Regions from separate parts of the Streptomyces durhamensis genome, predicted to be linked through region 3. Evidence: riboswitches for the same ligand, from Rfam matches in the RefSeq annotation. Region 3 holds a riboswitch; each other region holds the start of a gene.
The links. A riboswitch is a leader RNA that binds a small molecule or an ion and turns the genes downstream of it on or off. The one in region 3 is predicted to bind S-adenosylmethionine.
Positions count from the first base shown of each region.

Region 1 (6,015 bases), on a different contig from region 3:
ACTCCCCGGCGGCCGTGGCCCAGGCTCTGCGTGACGCGGCGGCGTTCGAGTGAGCGTCGCCGCCGCGCTGCCGGTGACCGCGCGGAGAGTCAGCGCGGAGCGAGGAGGCGTCCCGTGTTCTGCAGGACGTACCGTGCCACGTTCGTGCCGAGGGTGATCCCCGCCTCGTCGGCCGACACATGACTGACAAGAAGCTGTCACAGACGGACCGGAATGCAGGTCCGACCGACGCCCGTTCTGACTGACATGACTGTTGGAGTAGCGCTCAACGCGTCCGACGCGCCGAACCAGGTCGACGCCACCGTACAACTTGCCCAGGAAGCCTCCGAGTTCGGTGTCACGGCGGCCTGGTTCGGGCAGACCTTCGGCGCGGACTCACCCCAGCTCGCGGCGATCGTCGGGCGCGAAGTGCCCGGCCTGCAGGTCGGCACCTCCGCGATCCCCGTCGGCGAACTGGCGCGCTGAACACGCCGGTCGAACCGGCCCCCCTGCACCCCGTGACGAAGGAGAACCCATGACCACCGAGGCCACCACGACCGCCTTCCATGCCTTCACCGAGAACTGGCTGGAGTGGTACCGCGCCCAGGAGGCGCGGCTTGCCGCCCCGCACGGTTTCCTGGCGATCACCGGCCTGCACTGGCTCGACGACCGGCCCCAGCGCTTCCCGGACGCGCCCGGTACGTGGCGCACCGGCCCCGACGGGGTCGTCGTAGACCTCGACGCCGGCGAGGAACTGGTCGTCGACGGAACGCCGGTGAACGGTGGACACCGCTTCGGCGTGCTTCCCGAACGCAGCAGCGTCGACGCCGTCTGGGAAGACGCCGTCATCGAGGTCGCCAAGCGCGGCGGGCACGACATCGTGCGCCCCCGGCACCCGGATGCGCCACTGCGCACGGCTTTCACCGGCACCCCCGCCTACGCCCCCGACCCGCGCTGGGCCGTGACAGGCCGCTACATCCCCTTCGACACGCCACGACCGACCACCGTGGGCGCCGCGGTCGAGGGCCTTGAGCATGTGTACGACGCCCCGGGCAGGGTCGAGTTCGAGCTGGACGGGCGCCCGCTGTCGCTGACCACGTTCCCCGGCCAGGGTGCGGGCCGACTGATGGTGCTGTTCACCGACGCGACCTCCGGGGTCACCACCTACGCCGCCAACCGGGTCCTCGCCCTGGAGCCGCCCGCCGCCGACGGTACGGTCGTCCTGGACTTCAACCGCGCCGCGAACCTGCCGTGCGCCTACACGGACCTGGCCACCTGCCCGCTGCCCCCGGCCGAGAACCGGCTGCCGGTGGCGATCGAGGCCGGCCAGAAGATCCCCCGCGAGCGCGACGGTTCCTGAGCCGGGCTCGGCCATGGACCGACGGCAAGATCTCTCCGTACGACCAAGAGTGGCATCGAGTGTCAGCATCACGCCCTGGCTCGCTGACCGGCAACCCTCCCGCGCGGTGGGGTGCTCCAGGTGTAAGCCCGGCGGGATCACCGAAGATCCCGCAAGCGCGTGGCCCCGTGACCGGGGCCGGACAGGTGGAGGACCGATATGCGGCACGGTGGTGACCTCAGCGCCCATGTCGCCGGCACCACCGTGTTCTCCCGACTCCCGCGTCGGCGCCACATCGGCCTCAAGCGCTCGGCCAGCTGCCTCTGTCAGGCCTGATGGGGGACGCGCGGTCGCACGGATGAGCGGACACGTCTGCCGGCCCGCCGAGAAAACCCGTTGCGAGTGACCCGCATCGGATGTCTGATGGGTCGGCCACCGACCAGGGAGGGAACATGCGGGCGTCGCTGCCCACCCCCTCATTGCACACCGCCCGTCTTCGACTGCGTGCCTTCGAAGACGCGGATGCGAACGACCTCTTCGCACTGCAGAGCAGCGCCCACGTCCTGCGTTACTGGGACTCGCCACCGTGGACCGAACGCTCGCGCGCCGAGAAGTTCATCACTGCTTGCCGGCGGATGGAACAGGAGGGCACCGGGGCACGGTGGGCCGTGGATCGCGTCTCCGACGGGGCGTTCATCGGCTGGTGCACCCTGAACAGTTGGAACCCGGACTTCCGGAGCGCGTCGCTCGGCTACTGCTACGACGATGCGGCGTGGGGCCAGGGCTACGCGACCGAGACCGCGCGCGCTCTGCTGGGGTGGGCGTTCGACACGCTGGACCTGAATCGCGTGCAGGCCGAGGTCGATACGCGCAATGTGGCTTCTGCCCGCGTGCTGGAGAAGCTCGGTTTCGTGCGTGAGGGGACGTTGCGGGAGGACTGCGTCGTCAACGGCGACGTCTCCGACTCGTGGGTCTACGGACTGCTCAGGCGGGAGTGGCAGCCGTCGTCCGAGCTGATTCCCACCCACTGAGTTCCATCGCTCGGCACCCGGTATCGGCTGACCCGAGCGCTCAGATGGCGGCCGATGCCAAGGAAGGTGTCTGCAGTGGGGCGCTCCCATCCCGCGGAGAACCCTTCGCCCCCCAGGGGCCGCCCCCGTGGACGCCGGTCCGGACGGCCCGAGGGCGACCGGATACAGTGCGCGGAACGGCAGCCTGGCCAGGGAGGGGAAGCGTGACCGACACCAGCAGCACCCGGCCCGCCGAGGGTGAGACGCAAGCACCGCCGCAGAGCCGACTGCACCGCCTGATGCGCTACATCCCCCTGATCGCCCCCGTCCTGCTGTGGGCCGTGCCCTGCTGGGTTCTCCTGTACACCGGCCAGCACTGGCCGCTGCCCGTCACGCCGGCCGGCACCACCCTGTTCGCACTCGGCCTCATCGGTATGCCGCTCGCGATGGTGCGCGGCCACGGCCGGCGCCAGCAGGACCGGGCGGCGATCATCGGTGACACCCTGCTGGGCACCAGCTGGGTCCTGTTCACCTGGTCCGTTCTGCTCGGCATCCTCCTGCGGCTCGCCCTGACCGTGGCCGGCATCGGCGAGAGTCAGGACCGCGCCCGGATCGTCACCTGGGCCGTCCTCTGCATGACCGCCGTCCTGCTCGGCTGGGGGTACGCCGAGGCCCGCCGCGTGCCCCGCGTGCGCCGACTCGACGTGCAACTCCCGCGACTGGGCGCAGGGCTGGACGGCCTGCGTGTCGTCCTGATCACCGACACCCACTACGGCCCACTCGACCGAGCTCGCTGGTCGGCTCGGGTGTGCGAGACGGTGAACACCCTGGAAGCCGACCTGGTCTGCCACACGGGCGACATCGCGGACGGCACGGCCCAACGCCGCCGCGCCCAGGCCGCCCCTCTCGCAACCGTGCGGGCCACCCGGGCCCGTGTCTACGTCACCGGCAACCACGAGTACTACAGCCAGGCCCAGGGATGGGTCGACCTGATGGACGAGCTGGGCTGGGAGCCGCTGCGCAACCGCCATCTGCTACTCGAATGCGGAGGCGACACCCTGGTCGTCGCCGGCGTGGACGACGTCACCGCCGAGTCCTCCGGCCTGACAGGCCACCGCGCCCACCTCGCCGGAGCCCTGGACGGCGCCGACCCCGACCTGCCCGTCCTGCTCCTGGCACACCAGCCCAAGTTCGTCGACCGGGCGGCAGCAGCCGGCATCGACCTCCAGCTCTCCGGCCACACCCACGGCGGCCAGATCTGGCCCTTCCACCACCTCGTCCGCATCGACCAGCCCGCCCTCGCCGGCCTCAGCCACCACGGCCCCCGCACCTTCCTCTACACCAGCCGCGGCACCGGCTTCTGGGGCCCGCCGTTCCGCGTCTTCGCCCCCAGCGAGATCACCCTGCTCGTGCTCCGCTCCCCGCACCCGCCGACCTCGCCGTAGCACGAGCCACACGCGGTCACCGACAGCGGCCGGCTCGACGGCGTGCAGCACTCGAGGACCTTCTCGACACCCGGGTCTTTCCGACGGACGCGCCTCCCTCCCGCGTAGAGCAGACGACAGCAGCCCACAGGGAGGGATCGCGACGTGGCAGGGCACATGGTCAGGGGCGTCAAAGGAACGGTGATCGCGGCGGCGGCGATGGCGGCACTGACCGCGTCACAGGCACCGGGTGCGGCCCCGGTGCGGGCCGCCGTACCAGTGGAGCGGCCCGCCGGACACGGGCCGAGCGTGTCCGGCGACACCCCGTACCACACGGAGCTTCCTCCGCCGGCGCGGGCCCGGACGGGGCAGAAGGCTTCGGTGGGAGGCGCCGCGCTGCCCGCGACCGTCTTCGCCGCGTACCGGCACGCCGAGGCGGAACTCGCGCGCACCGCGCCCGGCTGCCGGCTCAGGTGGCAGCTGCTGGCCGCGATCGGCCAGGTGGAGTCGGGGCAGGCCCAGGGCGGCCGGGTGACCGCGGCCGGCACGACCGTGACGCCGATTCTGGGTCCGCGCCTGGACGGCGGCGCCTTCGCCGTCGTACGGGACTCGGACGGTGGCGCGTACGACGAAGACGTGGTGTACGACCGGGCGGTCGGGCCGATGCAGTTCATTCCGTCGACCTGGGCCGGCTGGGGCGCGGACGGGAACGGCGACGGGCGGGCCGACCCGGACAACGTGTTCGACGCGGCGCTCGCCGCCGGGCGCTATCTGTGCGCGGCCGGAAGGGACCTGTCCGAGCCCGCCGGCCTGGACGGGGCGATCCTCGGCTACAACCACTCGGTGGCGTATCTGCGCACGGTCAGGGCCTGGTACGCATACTTCCTGGAAGGTCACCGGGTGGTTCCTGACGACTCCGCCAGGACGTCGGTGCAGCCCGCGCGCCGGCCCGGGCCCTCGCGGGCGAAGTCCACACCGAAGCCGAAACCGTCACCTCGCCCGAGGGCCACACCGTCGCTGAAACCGTCCGCCCCTGCTTCGCCGACGCCGTCCCACTCCCGTCCGGCGGGCGGGAAAACGACGGAACCCGTGGTTCCCCTGCCCGACCCGTCTGTCAGCCTGCCCACCGACGGCCCGCTCCCGAGCAGCGCTCCGCTGACCAGTAACAACGGGAACTCGATGGCCTCCGCCCCCTCCACAACCGCGGCTACCGGGCGGTAATGTCGCCACCCGCCGGACGGGACGAGACCGGCGGGTGAGCGCAAAGGGGCCCTCATGGCGACGGACATGCCTGCGGAGATACGAGCCGCCGACGACCGTTGGCAGCGCATGTGGAGCCACCGCGAGCAGCTGCTCAAGGTGGCCCGGCGCAGGTCGATGAGCCGGGAGGACGCCGAGGACGCGGTGCACGAGGCGATGCTGCGCGCGGCGGAGCGGCCGGACCTGGACGACGAGCGGCTCGCCGCCTGGCTGACGACGGTGACCATGCGGCTGTGTGTGGACCGCTACCGGCAGGTCAACCGTGAGGCCGAGGTCCGCACCAGCCCGACACTGGTCGCTCCCGGACCGGTGCCGATCGAGGAGGCCGTGTGCGACCGGGCCGAGGCCAGGTGGCTGGCCAGGCGCAGCGGAGAGTTGCCCACCCGCCAGGCGGAGGCACTGCGGCTGAAGTCCGAGGACCTTGATGTGAGCCAGGTCGCCGACCGGATGGGGCTGAGCTACCGGACCGTCGAATCCCTCCTTGCCCGTGCCCGGCGCACGCTGCGCGCCTCGCTCGCCGGGACGCTCGGGTTCGCGCTGTTCATGATCGGGCGGGGGCGGCTGCGGGCGGGCGGCAAGGCGCAGGCCGTGGCGGCCACGTCGGCGGCGGCGACCCTCGCGGTGGCGGGGTTCGTGCTGCCGTACGCCCTCCACGGGGGGCGGCCGGACACGCCGCCCCGGTCCGCCGCGTCCCCCGTGTCGGACGCCACCACCAAGACCGCGGGAGGCGACGGCGCCGACCGGACGCCCGCCCCGAGCACCCACGAGTTGTCGGCCACCTCGCGGACTCCCAGAGCGACGCCGTCGACCGGCACCCACGGCCGGTCGCTGCTGCCGCTGTCGGTGCCGTCCCTGCCGACGGCCTCACTGTCACCTGTGCCGGCCGTTCCCGAGGTCCCGAGCGTGCCGAAGCTGCCGAGCGTGCCCGGCCTCCCCGGCCTGCGGGACGCGTCCACGGCCCCGACGACGCTGCCGGCCGTCCCGGAGGCCTCCGCCACGCCGT
Region 1 is NZ_JNXR01000020.1:110,281-116,295, forward strand. Features, by position in the region: partial or broken gene IO33_RS0128900 (LLM class F420-dependent oxidoreductase) at 247-447, shown strand; gene IO33_RS0128905 (DUF1684 domain-containing protein) at 515-1,339, shown strand; SAM riboswitch class IV at 1,391-1,503, shown strand; gene IO33_RS0128915 (GNAT family N-acetyltransferase) at 1,771-2,349, shown strand; gene IO33_RS0128920 (metallophosphoesterase) at 2,553-3,773, shown strand; gene IO33_RS0128925 (lytic transglycosylase domain-containing protein) at 3,918-4,973, shown strand; gene IO33_RS0128930 (RNA polymerase sigma factor) at 5,028-6,015, shown strand, end outside.
Region 1: linked by a shared signal. The riboswitch ahead of IO33_RS0128915 (GNAT family N-acetyltransferase) and the one ahead of IO33_RS0119440 (aminotransferase class V-fold PLP-dependent enzyme) in region 3 are both predicted to bind S-adenosylmethionine.

Region 2 (6,015 bases), on a different contig from region 3:
CCGCCCGTGAGGATGGCGATGTCACCGAGCATGGCCTTGCGGCGGTCACCGAAGCCCGGGGCCTTGACGGCGACGGACTTGAAGGTGCCGCGGATCTTGTTGACGACCAGGGTCGACAGGGCCTCGCCCTCGACGTCCTCGGCGATGATCAGCAGCGGCTTGCCCGACTGCATGACCTTCTCCAGGAGCGGGAGCAGGTCCTTGACGGAGCCGATCTTGGAGTTCGCGATGAGGATGTAGGGGTCCTCGAGCGACGCCTCCATGCGCTCCATGTCGGTCGCGAAGTAGGCGGAGATGTAGCCCTTGTCGAAGCGCATGCCCTCGGTGAGCTCAAGCTCCAGACCGAAGGTGTTGCTCTCCTCGACGGTGATGACGCCTTCCTTGCCGACCTTGTCCATGGCCTCGGCGATGAGCTCGCCGATCTGGGTGTCGGCGGCGGAGATGGACGCGGTGGAGGCGATCTGCTCCTTGGTCTCGACGTCCTTCGCCTGCTCCAGCAGGGCGGCGGAGACGGCCTCGACGGCCTTCTCGATACCGCGCTTCAGGGCCATCGGGTTGGCGCCGGCGGCGACGTTGCGCAGGCCTTCCTTGACCAGGGCCTGGGCGAGCACGGTCGCGGTGGTCGTACCGTCACCGGCGACGTCGTCCGTCTTCTTGGCGACTTCCTTGACCAGCTCGGCGCCGATCTTCTCGTACGGGTCCTCGAGCTCGATCTCCTTGGCGATGGAGACACCATCGTTGGTGATCGTGGGGGCGCCCCACTTCTTCTCGAGGACGACGTTGCGGCCCTTGGGGCCGAGCGTCACCTTCACGGCGTCCGCGAGCTGGTTCATGCCGCGCTCGAGGCCGCGCCGCGCCTCCTCGTCGAACGCGATGATCTTGGCCATGTGAAGTGGTCCCTCCAGGACTGGGGGTGATTCCTTCGGACCGCGCCCGCGCCCGCGACGGACGGCTCGCCGACCCGTGGTTCCTTGCCCCACATGGCCTGCGGGCCTCACCGACCCGGTCCTTCTTTGTCACTCTCACCTTCAGAGTGCTAACGCAATGATTAGCACTCGGCATGGTCGAGTGCAAGCGGCTCAGCCGGATCAGCCCGGGGCGAACGGGGGCAGCCCGGACACGGCGAAGGGCCCGCACCCTGTGCGAGGTGCGGGCCCTTCGTGCGAGAAACGTTCAGGCGCTGAGGCGGACCATGTCGGCCTGCGGGCCCTTCTGGCCCTGCGAGATCTCGAACTCCACCCGCTGGCCCTCTTCCAGGGTGCGGTAGCCGTCCATCTGAATGGCGCTGTAGTGGACGAAGACGTCCGCACCACCGTCGACCGCGATGAAGCCGTACCCCTTCTCCGCGTTGAACCACTTGACGGTGCCCTGAGCCATGCCTAACTCCCCTATTACTGGCCCTTGCACAGATCCGCACTTCGCGGACCCGGGTCAGACCTCACCCCCCATTGGTCGGGGGCGTGCGCCGGAACGCGTCGACCGCGGCTGAATGTATCTGTCCAACTGCCGTCTGCAACAGGTCAATCGGACGAGAATTCTGGACGGGAACGGTCCGGAATGTGGTGAGAATTCACCCGACTTCGGGGCAACTCGGGCCCCACAAACGTTACAAAAGCCGCATAAAACCCCCGCATTTTGGCTGTTTCTTGCGGGGTGCGCGGCGTGCGATCCGGGGCTTACGACCCGGAGATCGTGGTCAGGTTCCCCAACTGTACCGCGCTCAATCACGCAGAATTGCCCCCTCCGCTTCTCTTACGGAGGAGGCAATTCCATGAACAATGGGTAACCGATGTTACCCAAGGTAACGATCAACCGCCGGCGACGGCCGGAATGATGGAGACACCGGCGCCGTCCGGGGTGGCGGTGTCCAGGCCCTGCTCGAAGCGGACGTCGTCGTCGTTGACGTAGACGTTGACGAACCGGCGCAGCTTGCCCTGGTCGTCCAGGACGCGGGCGGCGATCCCCGTGTGGTTCTTCTCCAGGTCCTCGATGACCTCGGCGAGGGTCCCGCCCTCGGCGGGCACCTCGGCCTGACCGCCGGTGTAGGTGCGCAGGATGGTGGGGATGCGAACGGTCACGCTCATGCGAGGCCAGCCTCTCGGAAGGAGTCCAGGGTCGGGCGGATGGTGGCGGTCAGGCCGGTGCCGGCGACCGCGTCCAGGGTCTTCAGGCCGTCGCCGGTGTTGAGGACGACCGTGGTCTTCGTCGGGTCCAGGACGCCGTCCTTGAGCAGCTTGCGGGTGACGCCTACGGTCACCCCGCCCGCCGTCTCGGCGAAGATGCCCTCGGTGCGGGCCAGCAGCTTGATGGCGTCGACGACCTCCGCGTCCGTCACGTCCTCCACCGCACCGCCGGTGCGGCGCGCGATGTCCAGGACGTAGGGGCCGTCGGCCGGGTTGCCGATGGCGAGGGACTTGGCGATGGTGTTCGGCTTCTGCGGCCGGACGACGTCGTGGCCGGCCTTGAAGGCGGTGGACACCGGGGAGCAGCCCTCGGCCTGCGCGCCGAAGATCTTGTACGGCCGGTCCTCCACCAGGCCCAGCTTGACCAGCTCCTGCAGACCCTTGTCGATCTTCGTGAGCTGGGAGCCGGAGGCGATCGGGACGACGATCTGGTCGGGCAGCCGCCAGCCGAGCTGCTCGCAGATCTCGTAGGCGAGGGTCTTGGAGCCCTCCGCGTAGTACGGCCGCAGGTTGACGTTGACGAAGCCCCAGCCCTCGCCGGCCGGGTCGCCGATCAGCTCGGAGCAGAAACGGTTCACGTCGTCGTAGTTGCCCTCGATGCCGACGAGCTCGCCGCCGTAGACCGCGGCCATGACGACCTTGCCCTGCTCCAGGTCGTGCGGGATGAACACGCAGGAGCGGAAGCCGGCCCGGGCTGCGGCGGCGCCGACGGCACCGGCCAGGTTGCCCGTGGAGGAGCAGGAGAGGGTGGTGAAGCCGAAGGCGCGGGCGGCCTCCAGGGCCTGCGCGACGACGCGGTCCTTGAAGGAGTGCGTCGGGTTGCCGGAGTCGTCCTTCACGAACAGGCCGCCGGTGACGCCGAGTTCGCGGGCGAGGTTGTCGGCTTGGACGAGCTTGGTCCAGCCCGGGTTCAGGTTCGGCTTGCCGGCCACGTCGGCGGGGACGGGCAGCAGCGGCGCGTACCGCCAGATGTTCGCGGGGCCGGCCTCGATGCGGCGGCGCAGCTCTTCGGTGTCGTAGCCGGAGAAGTCGTAGGCGATCTCCAGCGGGCCGAAACACTCCTCGCAGGCGAACACGGGGCCGAGCGGGACGCGGTGACCGCACTCGCGACAGCTCAGGGCCGCGGCGGGGCCAAGGTCGACGGGGGAGGTGGAGGTGCTTGCAACTGTCTGCACAGCCATGGAGGCGAGGCCCTTTCTCCTCATCTTCCTCACGACGCATCTCGCCGTGAGACGGATTTGGCACCTTCCCTAGCCGGGAGCCTCGCTGGAGAACGAGTGACCGACTGGAGGGTTGCCGGGGCTTCATCGGGCCGTGTCCCTCTGCCCCTCTGGATGAGCGGTATGCAGTTGTTGAACTCGGTTGAACGCGGAACGACCCCCGACATGCGATGGTCATCGGCGTTGTTCAAGACTGTAACCGAAGGCCGGGACAGTTGAGATAGTCGTCCGAACCGCGAGATGGATCACACGGCTCACCCGTGTGGTCACGAACAGTGAGGAGTCGCAGACCGTGCTGGAAGAAGTCGAGCGCTGGCTGGCCACCCGCTCCTGGTCCGTGACCGATCGCCCTCTCCACCGGATCCTGTCCGCCAAACAGCGCACGGGCCAGACGATCAGCGTCGTGCTGCCCGCGCTCGACGAGGAGGAGACGGTCGGCGACATCGTCGCGGTCATCCGTCACGACCTCATGGAGCGGGTGCCGCTCGTCGACGAGATCGTCGTCGTCGACTCCGGCTCCACCGACCGCACCTCCGAGGTCGCCGCCGCCGCGGGTGCGCGGGTCGTTCACCGCGACGAGATCCTGCCCCGCATCCCCACCGTCCCCGGAAAGGGTGAAGTGCTGTGGCGCTCCCTGCTGGTGACCGGCGGGGACATCCTCTGTTTCATCGACGCCGACCTGCGGGAGTTCTCCGCCGACTTCGTCTCCGGGATCGTCGGCCCGCTGCTCACCGAGCCGGACGTGGACCTGGTCAAGGCGATGTACGACCGCCCGCTCGCCGGGACGGCCGGGCAGGGCGGCCGGGTCACCGAGCTGATGGCCCGGCCGCTGCTGAACATGCACTGGCCGCAGCTGGCCGGGTTCGTGCAGCCGCTCGGCGGCGAGTACGCGGCCCGGCGCTCGCTGCTGGAGCAGCTGCCGTTCCCGGTGGGGTACGGCGTGGAGCTGGGCATGCTGGTGGACGCGCTGCACCTGGCGGGGCTGGACGCGCTGGCCCAGGTCGACGTCGGGGTCCGCAAGCACCGGCACCAGGACGGGCAGGCGCTGGGCCGGATGGCGGCGGCGATCTACCGCACCGCCCAGCTCCGGCTGGCCCGGGGCCATCTGATCCGGCCGTCGCTGACCCAGTTCGAACGGGGCGAGGACGGCTTCGAACCGCGCACCTACTCGGTGGACACCGAGGAACGGCCGCCGATGCTGGAGATCGCGGAGTACGCCGAGCGCAAGGTGGCCTGAGGCCGGGTGCCGTCCGCGTCCGCGGTGGCCGGAGTTCGTATACGTCCGCGTCACGGGGCGTAGCCGTACGTTTGAGCGTTTCCGGGCCGGGCTAGGTTGAGGACCATGGCTGCCACGCAGGGTGCTGAGGTGCTGGTCGCGTCCAATCGCGGCCCGGTGTCGTACACGGTGGACGAGCACGGTTCGCTGCACGCCAGGCGGGGCGGCGGCGGGCTGGTCTCGGGGCTGTCGGCCATCGGGTCGGACGCGGACTCGGTGTGGGTGTGCGCGGCCCTCGGCGACGGCGACCGCGCGGCCGTCCGGCGTGCGCAGGGCGGGCTGCTGCCGGCCGGGGACACCGGCGGACAGCGGGTGCGGATGCTCGACATCGACGCGGCCGTGCACGCGGACGCCTACAACGGCATCGCCAACTCGGTGCTCTGGTTCGTCCACCACATGCTGTACCAGACCCCGCTGGAGCCGGTCTTCGACGCGGAGTTCCGGCGGCAGTGGGCGTCGTACGAGGCCTACAACCGGGCGTTCGCCGAGGGGCTGGCCCAGGAGGCGGCCGCGGGGGCGGCGGTGCTGGTGCAGGACTACCACCTGTGCCTGGTGCCCGCGATGCTCCGTGAACTCCGTCCCGACCTGCGGATCGGCCACTTCTCGCACACGCCCTGGGCGCCGCCGGAGTACTTCGCGCTGCTTCCGGACGACATCCGCGAGCAGCTGCTGGCGGGCATGCTCGGGGCGGACCGGGTGGCGTTCCTGACCTGGCGCTGGGCGACGGCCTTCATGCGGTGCGCCGAGGACCTGGGCGCCGAGCGCTACCTGGTGGGACGGCCCAGCGGCGCCTCCCCGCACATCGAGCACCTGGGCGAGGGGCGGCGGCGCACCCACGTCGGCGTGCACTCTCTCGGTGCGGACGGCGACTTCCTGCGGGCCCGCTCGCGCGAGCCCGACGTCGCGGAGCGGATGGCGGCCCTGCGGGCGGAGATCGGTGCGGGCCGCAGGACGATCGTGCGGGTCGACCGGACCGAGCTGTCCAAGAACATCGTGCGCGGCCTGCTGGCCTACCGGCAGCTGCTGGAGGACCGTCCCGAGTGGCGCGAGCGGGTGGTGCACATCGCCTTCGCCTACCCCTCACGGCAGGACCTCGCCGTGTACCGCGACTACACCGCCGCGGTCCAGCGGGTGGCCGAGGAGATCAACTCGGCCTACGGCACACCGGGGTGGACCCCGGTCGTGCTGCACGTCAAGGACGACTTCGCACGCTCCCTGGCCGCCTACCGGCTCGCCGACGTGGCCCTGGTCAACCCCATCAGGGACGGTATGAACCTGGTCGCCAAGGAGATCCCGCTCGTCTCCGACCAGGGCTGCGCGCTGGTGCTGTCCCGGG
Region 2 is NZ_JNXR01000023.1:75,249-81,263, reverse strand. Features, by position in the region: gene groL (chaperonin GroEL) at 1-887, opposite strand, end outside; gene IO33_RS0130645 (cold-shock protein) at 1,174-1,377, opposite strand; gene IO33_RS0130640 (MoaD/ThiS family protein) at 1,809-2,084, opposite strand; gene thrC (threonine synthase) at 2,081-3,364, opposite strand; SAM riboswitch class I at 3,382-3,524, opposite strand; gene IO33_RS0130630 (glucosyl-3-phosphoglycerate synthase) at 3,696-4,640, shown strand; gene IO33_RS0130625 (alpha,alpha-trehalose-phosphate synthase (UDP-forming)) at 4,746-6,015, shown strand, end outside.
Region 2: linked by a shared signal. The riboswitch ahead of thrC (threonine synthase) and the one ahead of IO33_RS0119440 (aminotransferase class V-fold PLP-dependent enzyme) in region 3 are both predicted to bind S-adenosylmethionine.

Region 3 (6,015 bases):
ATGGTGGCCCTCCTGTTCACGGTGTCGATGCTGGCCACCATCGGCTTCATCGTCGCCTACCTGGTGATCCCGAACGACAAGTCGATCTTCGTCTTCCCGATCGGTCACATCAGCGCGATGAACTTCGCGCTGGGTCTGACCCTCGGTGCGGCGCTGTTCTGCATCGGCGCGGGTGCGGTCCACTGGGCCCGCACCCTGATGTCCGACGTGGAGGTCGCCGACGACCGGCACGCGATCGCGGCCTCGCCCGAGGTCCGTGCGCAGGTCCACGCGGACTTCCGCCAGGGCGCCAAGGAGTCGGCGATCGGCCGCCGCGGCCTGATCCGCACCACGATGTTCGGCGCGCTGGCCCTGGTGCCGCTCTCCGGCGTCATGCTGCTCGGCGGCCTGGGCCCGAAGCCCGGGACCATGCTCCGGCACACCCTGTGGGCCAAGGGCAAGCGCCTGATCAACATGAACACCAACCAGCCGCTGCGTCCCGAGGACGTCGCGGTCGGCTCCCTCACCTTCGCCAAGCCCGACGGGCTGGAGGAGACCGACGAGGACTTCCAGAACGAGATCGCCAAGGCCGCGCTGATGATCGTCCGGCTGCAGCCGGACAACATCAAGGACAAGCGCGAGCTCGACTGGTCGCACGAGGGCATCGTCGCCTTCTCGAAGATCTGCACCCACGTCGGCTGCCCGATCTCGCTGTACGAGCAGCAGACGCACCACGTGCTGTGCCCGTGCCACCAGTCCACCTTCGACCTCTCCGACGGCGCCCGAGTGATCTTCGGCCCCGCCGGCCACGCCCTGCCGCAGCTGCACATCGGCGTGGACAGTGACGGTTACCTCCAGGCGCTCGGCGACTTCGAGGAGCCCGTCGGTCCTGCATTCTGGGAGCGCGGATGAGTACTGCAGCGAACGAGACGCCCCGCTCGCGCGGGAAGGCACCGGCCGGCGAGCGGATCGCCGACTGGGCCGACGGCCGGCTCGGGATCTACTCCCTGGCCAAGTCCAACATGCGCAAGATCTTCCCCGACCACTGGTCGTTCATGCTGGGCGAAGTGTGCATGTACAGCTTCATCATCATCATCCTGACGGGTGTCTATCTGACGCTGTTCTTCCACCCGTCGATGAACGAGGTGGAGTACCACGGCAGCTATGTCCCGCTGCAGGGACAGCTGATGTCCGAGGCGTTCAACTCGACCCTGCACATCTCCTTCGACGTGCGCGGTGGTCTGCTCGTCCGGCAGATCCACCACTGGGCCGCGCTGATCTTCCTCGCCGGCATGTTCGTGCACATGATGCGCGTGTTCTTCACCGGCGCGTTCCGCAAGCCGCGTGAGATCAACTGGCTGTTCGGCTTCCTGCTGTTCGTCCTCGGCATGTTCACCGGCTTCACCGGTTACTCGCTGCCGGACGACCTGCTCTCCGGCACCGGTGTCCGCTTCACCGAGGGCGCGATCCTGTCGATGCCGATCGTCGGCACGTACATCTCGATGTTCCTCTTCGGCGGCGAGTTCCCCGGCCACGACTTCGTCGCCCGGTTCTACTCGATCCACATCCTGCTGCTGCCGGGCATCATGCTCGGCCTGATGGTGGCGCACCTGATCCTGGTCTTCTACCACAAGCACACGCAGTTCGCGGGTCCCGGGAAGAGCGAGAAGAACGTCGTCGGCATGCCGCTGCTGCCGGTGTACATGGCGAAGGCCGGAGGCTTCTTCTTCCTGGTCTTCGGCGTCATCGCGGCCATCGCGGCGGTCGCCCAGATCAACCCGATCTGGGCCATGGGCCCCTACCGCCCGGACCAGGTGTCCACCGGCGCCCAGCCCGACTGGTACATGGGCTTCGCCGAGGGTCTGGTCCGCTACATGCCGGGCTGGGAGATCAACCTCTGGGGTCACACGCTCGTCCTGGGTGTGTTCATCCCGCTGGTGCTCTTCGGTCTCGTCCTGGCGGCGATCGCGGTCTACCCGTTCATCGAGTCCTGGGTCACCGGCGACAAGAGCGAGCACCACATCCTGGACCGCCCGCGCAACGCTCCGACCCGTACCGCGTTCGGTGTCGCCTGGGTGACGGTCTACATGATCGGCCTGGTCGGCGGTGGCAACGACCTGTGGGCCACCCACTTCCACCTGTCGATCAACGCCGTCACCTGGTTCGTCCGGATCGGCTTCTTCGCCGGGCCGGTCATCGCGTTCATCGTCACCAAGCGGATCTGCCTCGGCCTGCAGCGCCGCGACCGCGACAAGGTGCTGCACGGCCGGGAGACCGGCATCATCAAGCGCCTGCCGCACGGTGAGTTCATCGAGGTGCACGAGCCGCTCAGCCAGGAGCAGCTGCACACCCTCACCGCTCACCACCAGTACGAGCCGGCCGAGATCGGCCCGACGGTCGACGAGAACGGTGTCGAGCGCAAGGTCGGAGCCTCGGAGAAGCTCCGGGCGAAGCTGTCCAACGCCTACTACGGCGAGGACAACCAGATCCCGAAGCCGACCGTCGAGGAGTACAAGGAGATCACGAGCGGCCACGGCCACCACTGATCCCAGCGTCGCCACACCACGCTGAAGGGCCCCGTCCGGGTTGCGGACGGGGCCCTTCGCCGTGCCCGGGGCTGGATAGGGTGGGATCACACTGTTCTGGTACGACACACCCAGGAGCGGCTTATGAGCGCTGTGACCCCCGCTGGAGGCGACACCGCGGCGGGCCGTTCCTGGCCCGTCCTGCTGAACGGCCTGCTGAACGGCCAGGACCTGTCCGCCGACGACACCGCGTGGGCGATGGACCGGATCATGCGCGGCGAGGCGACCGACGCGCAGATCGCCGGCTTCGCGGTGGCACTGCGGGCCAAGGGGCAGACCGTGGAGGAGATCACCGGTCTGGTCCGCACGATGTACGAGCACGCGAACGTGATCGAGGTGCCCGGCCGCACGGTCGACATCGTCGGCACGGGCGGCGACGGCGCGAAGACGGTGAACATCTCCACGATGTCCGCGCTCGTGGTCGCCGGTACGGGCGCGAAGGTCGTCAAGCACGGCAACCGGGCCGCGTCCTCGGCGTCCGGCTCGTCCGACGTCCTGGAGAGACTGGGCGTCAACCTCGACCTGACCCCCCGGCGGGTGGCACAGGTCGCGGAGGAGGCCGGCATCACCTTCTGCTTCGCCGTGAAGTTCCACCCGGCCCTGCGCCATGTGGGCGCCGCGCGGGGCCAGTTGGGCATCCGGACGGTGTTCAACCTGCTCGGCCCGCTGACCAACCCGGCGAAGGTGCGGGCCCAGGCGGTCGGCGTGGCCGTCGCACACGAGGCACCCATCGTCGCGGGCGTCCTCGCGGAGCGCGGCAACTCCTCGCTGGTCTTCCGCGGGGACGACGGCCTGGACGAGCTGACGACGACGTCCACCTCCAGGGTCTGGATCGTCCGGGACGGCAAGGTGTCCGAGGAGTCCTTCGACCCGCGGGACGTCGGGATCGACCTGGTCCCGGTGGAGGCGCTGCGCGGCGGCGACCCCTCCCACAACGCGGGGGTCGCCCGCCGTCTGCTGGACGGCGAGCAGGGCCCGGTGCGTGACGCGGTGCTGCTGAACTCGGCTGCGGCCCTGGCCGCCCTGGACCCCACGGACGCCCCGCTCGCCGAGCAGCTGCGCGCCGGCATGGCGAGGGCCGCGGAGTCGATCGACTCGGGTGCGGCCAGGCGGGCGCTGGAGCGCTGGGTGGCGGCCAGCAACGCGTAGCGGTCACCGGCGGTCGTCCCGCGATCCGGACTCGGGTTGCGGGACGACGATCGTTTCCCGTACGTTCCTGTACCAGGTCATGAGTGACAGTCATTCGGCCCCGGCCGACTGTCCGGCAACCCTCCGTCCGTGGCGGGGTGCCCCGGGTGAAGACCAGGCCGTAGGCAGCGAGGTCTACGGCAAGCGCGGACCCCTCGTGCGCTTCTGAGCGAGCGCAGGGCCAGGGGTCCTGGTCATCGAGGGAGCCTTCCGTGAGCAAGCGAATGCGATAGGGCCGCAGAGCCCCGCCTCCGCACACCCCTTTTCTCACTTCTTCCTTCGCTTCACGGGAGCTCACCCATGTCCGTCTTCACCGCTGCCGCCGACCAGTCCGTTTGTGCCCCTCTGCCCGTTCTGGGCAGCGATGTCACGGTCCCGCTCGTCACCGGCGGCGAGGTCACCTACGCGGCCCTCGACTACGCGGCCAGCGCCCCCGCCCTCCAGCGCGTCTGGGACGACGTCGCCGCCTACGCCCCCTACTACGGCAGCGTCCACCGCGGCGCCGGCTACCTCTCCCAGCTCTCCACCGACCTGTTCGAGAACGCCCGCCGGACGGTCGCCGAATTCCTCGGCTGCCGCGCCGACGACCAGGTGATCTTCACCCGCTCGACCACGGACTCCCTCAACCTCCTCGCCCGCGCCCTGCCCGCCGACTGCCAGGTCTTCGTCTTCGAGACCGAGCACCACGCCTCCCTGCTGCCCTGGCAGGACGCGCACGTCACCTACCTCGACGCCCCGCGCAGCCCGCAGCAGGCGGTCACGACCCTGGAGCGGGCCCTCGCCGACCGCGCCCCCCACGGCCCGGCCCTGGTCTGCGTCACCGGCGCCTCCAACGTCACCGGCGAACTGTGGCCGGTGCGCGAACTGGCCGCGGCCGCGCACGCCCACGGCGCCCGGATCGTCCTCGACGCCGCCCAGCTCGCCCCCCACCACCCCGTGCACATCCGCGACCTGGACGTCGACTGGGTCGCCTTCTCGGGCCACAAGCTGTACGCCCCCTTCGGCTCCGGCGTCCTGGCCGGCCGCGCCGACTGGCTGCGCGGGGCCGAGCCGTACCTCGCGGGCGGCGGCGCCAGCCGCAAGGTGACCCGGCGTCAGGACGGCGGCGTGGACGTCGAGTGGCACGAGAGCGCCGCCCGCCACGAGGCCGGCTCCCCGAACGTCATCGGCGCCTACTCCATCGCGTCGGCCTGCAAGGCGCTCACCGGTGCCGGCTGGGACGCCCTGGTCGCCCGCGAGCAGCACCTGATCGCCAAGGTCCGCGAGGGCCTGGCCGGGGTTCCCGAGGTGCGGGTGCTGTCCCTGTTCGGCGACGACGCCCCGCGCGTCGGCGTGATCTCCTTCGTCGTGGAGGGCTGGAACAGCTCCCACTTCGCCGCGGCGCTCTCCGCCGAGTACGGCATCGGCGTCCGCGACGGCCTCTTCTGCGCCCACCCCCTGGTCCGCACCCTCCTCGGCAGCGACCCGCAGACCCAGGGCGAGTGCGGCGCCCCCGAGGCCGCCCCGGGCGAGAAGTCCCTCAACGCCATCCGCGTCAGCTTCGGCGCGGGCACCCCCGACGAACACGTCGAGCGGTTCGTCAGCGCGGTCAGGGAGCTGGTGACCGAGGGTGCGAAGTGGACGTACCGGACGGAGGACGGCCGCTGCGTCCCGGCGGTGTGACCGGCGCCCGCACACGCGCCCCTGGGGCCCGGCGGCCGACCGCGCGCCCATCCGCTCGGACGTGGTCTGCGCGGGCGGTCACGGCGATGCCCTGCCGGCGCTGGACGCGCGGGACGGATCACCGAGGTGGAAGGTGTCCACGGGCGCCGAGGCGACCGCCCTCGCCCTGGCGGGCGCACCACCCTGTTCGCCGGCTCCGCGGCCCGGCGCGAGGGTTTCCGGGTCTGCGACGGGCGACGGCGGTGGCACCGTGACGCCGCCACCGCAGGAGTGCTGACCGGCGCCGGCCGCTCCCTGGCCGTCGGCGCCGAGCGGGCCGGCGTCTACGCCGTCCGGGCGGCCGACGGCTCGCAGGCCTGGGGCCGTCACATCGAGGGCGGCCCGGACGCGCCACGCACGGTGGCGGCCGGCGAGACCGTGTACGCGCGCGCGTCGGACCAGGTGCTCGCCCTGGACCTGAACGGCCGCGAGCGCTGGACCGCGCCCCTGGGCCACAGCGCCGGCGACGACCGGCACACCCCCGTCGTCCGCGGCCGCCGCCTCTGCATCCCCTCGGGCACCGGTGTCGCGGCCGTGGACATCACCCGCTGAACGACGCCGG
Region 3 is NZ_JNXR01000012.1:385,587-391,601, reverse strand. Features, by position in the region: gene qcrA (cytochrome bc1 complex Rieske iron-sulfur subunit) at 1-891, shown strand, start outside; gene qcrB (cytochrome bc1 complex cytochrome b subunit) at 888-2,525, shown strand; gene trpD (anthranilate phosphoribosyltransferase) at 2,649-3,713, shown strand; SAM riboswitch class IV at 3,789-3,905, shown strand; gene IO33_RS0119440 (aminotransferase class V-fold PLP-dependent enzyme) at 4,053-5,414, shown strand; gene IO33_RS47510 (outer membrane protein assembly factor BamB family protein) at 5,541-6,005, shown strand.